One region of the Rahnella sp. NRRL B-41462 genome, then DNA from elsewhere that is predicted to be linked to it. Evidence: predicted binding sites of a transcription regulator. Region 1 holds the regulator's gene; the other holds the start of a gene.
The links. The regulator sigma-54, encoded in region 1, starts transcription at its own class of promoters, with help from an activator protein. The targets are predictions, from matches to a motif close to GTTGGCACANNTTTCGCTNT.
Positions count from the first base shown of each region.

Region 1 (2,197 bases):
GCCCGAAGGTTTGTAGCACAGGGTTGGCTACATGAATGTCAGTGCTGTTTCAGTTTGTCTTTATGTTTATTCAACTGTCGGGCCAGTTTATCAACCAGTCCGTCAATCGCTGCGTACATATCCTGATGTTCCGAGGTGGCATGTAATTCGCCTCCGTTCACATGCAAAGTGGCTTCCGCTACTTTCTGCACCTTTTCCACGCTCAACACCACATACACCTGATTAATCCTGTCGAAATACTGCTCAAGCTTAGCCAGCTTCGACGTGATGAACTCTCTCAGGGGATCCGTGATCTCAATGTGATGTCCGGTAATGTTGAGCTGCATAATGTCTTCCTTCTCTGTTGAGGTCAAACTAACTGTTTACGTTGGTTTGAGGGCGGGATGGACAAAGACTCTCGGTATTTGGCGACAGTCCGACGCGCAACCATAATTCCCTGATCGGAAAGCAGGGTCGCTAACTTACTGTCACTGAGCGGTTTTACAGGATTCTCCGCTGCGATTAATTTCTTCACCAGCGCCCGGATCGCGGTTGACGATGCCTCGCCACCGCTGTCTGTACTGACATGGCTGGAGAAGAAATACTTCAGTTCGAAAATGCCACGCGGGCTGTGCAGGAACTTCTGCGTCGTCACACGTGAAATCGTCGATTCGTGCATTTCCACGGCACTGGCAATATCTGCCAGTACCATAGGTTTCATAAATTCTTCACCCAGTTCAAAGAACGCCTGCTGCTGCTCAACGATGCAGCGCGTCACTTTCAACAGCGTGTCGTTACGGCTTTCCAGGCTTTTGATTAACCACTTGGCTTCCTGCAGATTGCTGCGGATAAATTGCCCGTCGCTGTCGCTGCGTGCGGAATTCCCCATCGCGGCGTACTGCTGGTTAATCTTCAGACGCGGAATGCTGTCGGAATTGAGTTCTACCGCCCAGACACCTGACACTTTACGCACCAGCACATCCGGGATCACGTATTCGGATTCGCCGGTGTTGATAGACTGGCCCGGACGCGGATCAAGAGACTGGATCAGGAGCATCGCTCCTTTCAGTGTATCTTCTTTTAACCGGGTTGATCGCATAAGTGCGCGGAAATCATGGTTCGCCAGCAAATCGAGATGTTCGCTGATGATAAGACGGGCTTCAGTGATGAAAGGCGTGTCAGTCGCATATTGAGAAAGCTGGATCAGCAGGCAGTCGCGCAGGTCACGGGCGGCGACACCCACCGGATCAAAACGCTGAACGCGCTTAAGTACGGCTTCGACTTCGTCCATGGTGACATTTTCATCACCGACGCTTTCGAGAATGTCGTCAAGGGAGACGGTCAGGTAACCGGTGTCATCCACTGCATCGACGATTGACGTGGCAATCGCGGCATCGGTATCAGAGAACGGCGTCAGCTCGACCTGCCACATCAGGTAATCCTGAAGTGTCTGCGTGGTTTCGCCCTGGTAAATCGGTAGCTCATCGTCGCTGTAATCATTGCCGGTGCCTGACGGCGTGCCTGCGGTGTAAATCTCATCCCAGGTGGCGTCCAGCGGCAACTCTTCCGGCATGTCTTTCTGCTCGAGTGCCTCGCGGGTGTCTAACCCTTCGCTGTCGGTGGTTTCTACCGAGTCGATTTCTTCATGAAGGTCGGTTTGTTCCAACAGAGGGTTGCTCTCCAGCGCGAGTTGGATCTCCTGCTGGAGCTCAAGCGTGGATAGTTGCAACAAGCGGATGGCCTGTTGTAACTGAGGAGTCATTGCCAGTTGTTGGCTGAGTCTGAGTTGCAAACCTTGCTTCATATCTTGGCTTAATTCCGTTGATGAGTGAAAACGGCAACACTTCTGTCAGAGACGGCCTGTTTCAGTGTAGGTTGAAACAGGCACGGTTCCGGCGGCACAGATCACAGACGGAATTCTTCACCAAGATAAACACGTTTAACTTGTTCATCAGCAAGAATGTCGGCTGGCGTGCCGTGGGCGATCAATTTCCCCTGACTGACGATATACGCGCGTTCACAAACGTCGAGTGTTTCGCGAACGTTATGGTCAGTGATCAGTACGCCGAGGCCGCTGTCACGTAAATGCTCAATGATTTTTTTGATGTCGATAACGGAAATCGGGTCAACCCCGGCGAACGGTTCATCCAGCAGGATGAATTTAGGGTTCGCTGCCAGTGCACGGGCAATTTCAACACGACGGCGTTCACCACCAGAC
Region 1 is NZ_JYDF01000071.1:27,710-29,906, reverse strand. It holds gene hpf (ribosome hibernation promoting factor) at 39-326, opposite strand; gene rpoN (RNA polymerase factor sigma-54) at 350-1,783, opposite strand; gene lptB (LPS export ABC transporter ATP-binding protein) at 1,885-2,197, opposite strand, start outside.

Region 2 (2,197 bases), on a different contig from region 1:
TAAGCATCGATAGCGTCGTCAGTGAACACGCCACCACGGGTCAGGAACTCGCGGTCTTCGTTCAGTGCGTTCAGGGCCTCTTCCAGTGAACCTGCAACTTTTGGAATTTCTGCTTCTTCTTCCGGTGGCAGGTCATACAGGTTTTTGTCCATCGCATCGCCAGGGTGGATCTTGTTGATGATACCGTCCAGGCCAGCCATCATCAGTGCAGCAAACGCCAGGTATGGGTTAGCCGCTGGATCAGGGAAACGTGCTTCGATACGCATCGCTTTAGGCGTTGATACGTGTGGAATACGGATGGATGCAGAACGGTTACGCGCAGAGTAAGCCAGCATTACTGGCGCTTCGTAGCCCGGGACCAGACGCTTGTAGGAGTTGGTGGTCGGGTTAGCGTAGGCGTTGATTGCTTTAGCGTGCTTAATGATACCGCCGATGTAGAACAGTGCCATTTCAGACAGGCCGCCGTATTTGTCGCCAGCGAACAGGTTGTTACCGTTCTTAGACAGAGACATGTGGCAGTGCATACCTGAACCGTTATCGCCAAACATTGGTTTTGGCATGAAGGTCGCAGTTTTGCCAAATGCGTGAGCCACGTTGTGAACCACGTATTTGTAGATTTGGATTTCGTCAGCTTTTTTAGTCAGGGTGTTGAAGCGGGTTGCCACTTCGTTCTGACCAGCGGTTGCCACTTCGTGGTGGTGAGCTTCAACAACCAGACCCATTTCTTCCATGGTCAGACACATGGTAGAACGCAGATCCTGAGAGGAGTCGACCGGAGGAACCGGGAAGTAACCGCCTTTTACTGCAGGACGGTGGCCTTTGTTGCCGCCTTCGTATTTGGTGCTTGAGTTCCATGCGCCTTCGATATCATCGATAGCGACGTGAGAACCGGAGATGCTGCTGCCGAAGCGCACATCATCAAACAGGAAGAATTCTGGCTCTGGCCCGAACAGAACGGTGTCCGCGATACCGGAAGAGCGCAGGAAATCTTCTGCACGTTTTGCGGTAGAGCGTGGGTCGCGGTCATAACCTTGCAGCGTGGTTGGCTCAAGGATGTCGCAACGAATGATCAGGGTAGTTTCTTCGTAGAATGGGTCAAGAACAGCAGTGCTCGCATCTGGCATCAAGACCATGTCAGATTCGTTAATGCCTTTCCAGCCACCGATTGAAGAGCCGTCAAACATTTTGCCTTCTTCGAAGAAGTCAGCGCTAACCTGGTGCGCAGGAATGGTGACGTGCTGTTCTTTGCCTTTGGTATCAGTGAAGCGTAAATCTACGAATTTCACTTCATGCTCATTCAGCATCGTCAAAACGTGTTCAGCGGACATACTAGTTCTCCCGAATTTCTCATTATCGTCGTGGAACGAATAACCATTTTTGGTCTTTAGTTGGAAATAACAGCCTTACTGGAACTGGCGTGTAGACTGAACAGCGCTATTATTTGTCTGGTCAGGCTCTTCACCCTGTAAAAAATTTTTTACCCTAAAAAACTTTTACTCTAAAAACTATTAGCGAAAACTGTGCCAACTTTGAGAAAATGCAAACAACGCCATTTTACAGGGCTTTTGCACTCGACAAGTATGCACCATAACGGAATTCTCGCACTAAAATGGTGCTAACCGTGAGAGCGAAAGCACTATAATGGTGCGTCATAATGGTTCAGTGGTCTTTTTGCACCGTGAAAGGGATCACAAAGTAGCCATCCATAAGTTGTTTCAACAAGATCCTTGTGATCTTGTTTAGAACCTCGCTTAATACGTGTACAATAGCGCGCTATTTCTAATGCCTGAGGCAAAGCTGTGATCGAAAATTTGCGTAACATCGCCATTATTGCCCACGTTGACCATGGTAAAACCACCCTGGTCGACAAGCTGCTGCAACAATCCGGTACTTTCGGAGAGCGTGTAGAAGCCACTGAACGCGTAATGGACTCCAACGATTTGGAGAAAGAGCGTGGGATTACCATCCTCGCAAAAAACACCGCCATTAATTGGAAAGACTACCGCATCAACATCGTGGATACCCCAGGACACGCCGACTTCGGCGGTGAGGTAGAGCGTGTGATGTCAATGGTCGACTCGGTGCTGCTGGTTGTGGATGCAATGGATGGCCCAATGCCGCAAACCCGTTTCGTGACCAAAAAAGCCTTCGCTAATGGTCTGAAACCGATCGTGGTAATCAACAAGGTTGACCGCCC
Region 2 is NZ_JYDF01000015.1:62,705-64,901, reverse strand. It holds gene glnA (glutamate--ammonia ligase) at 1-1,328, opposite strand, end outside; gene typA (ribosome-dependent GTPase TypA) at 1,800-2,197, shown strand, end outside.
Region 2: the regulator sigma-54 is predicted to act here: its motif matches at 1,509-1,528, upstream of glnA (glutamate--ammonia ligase).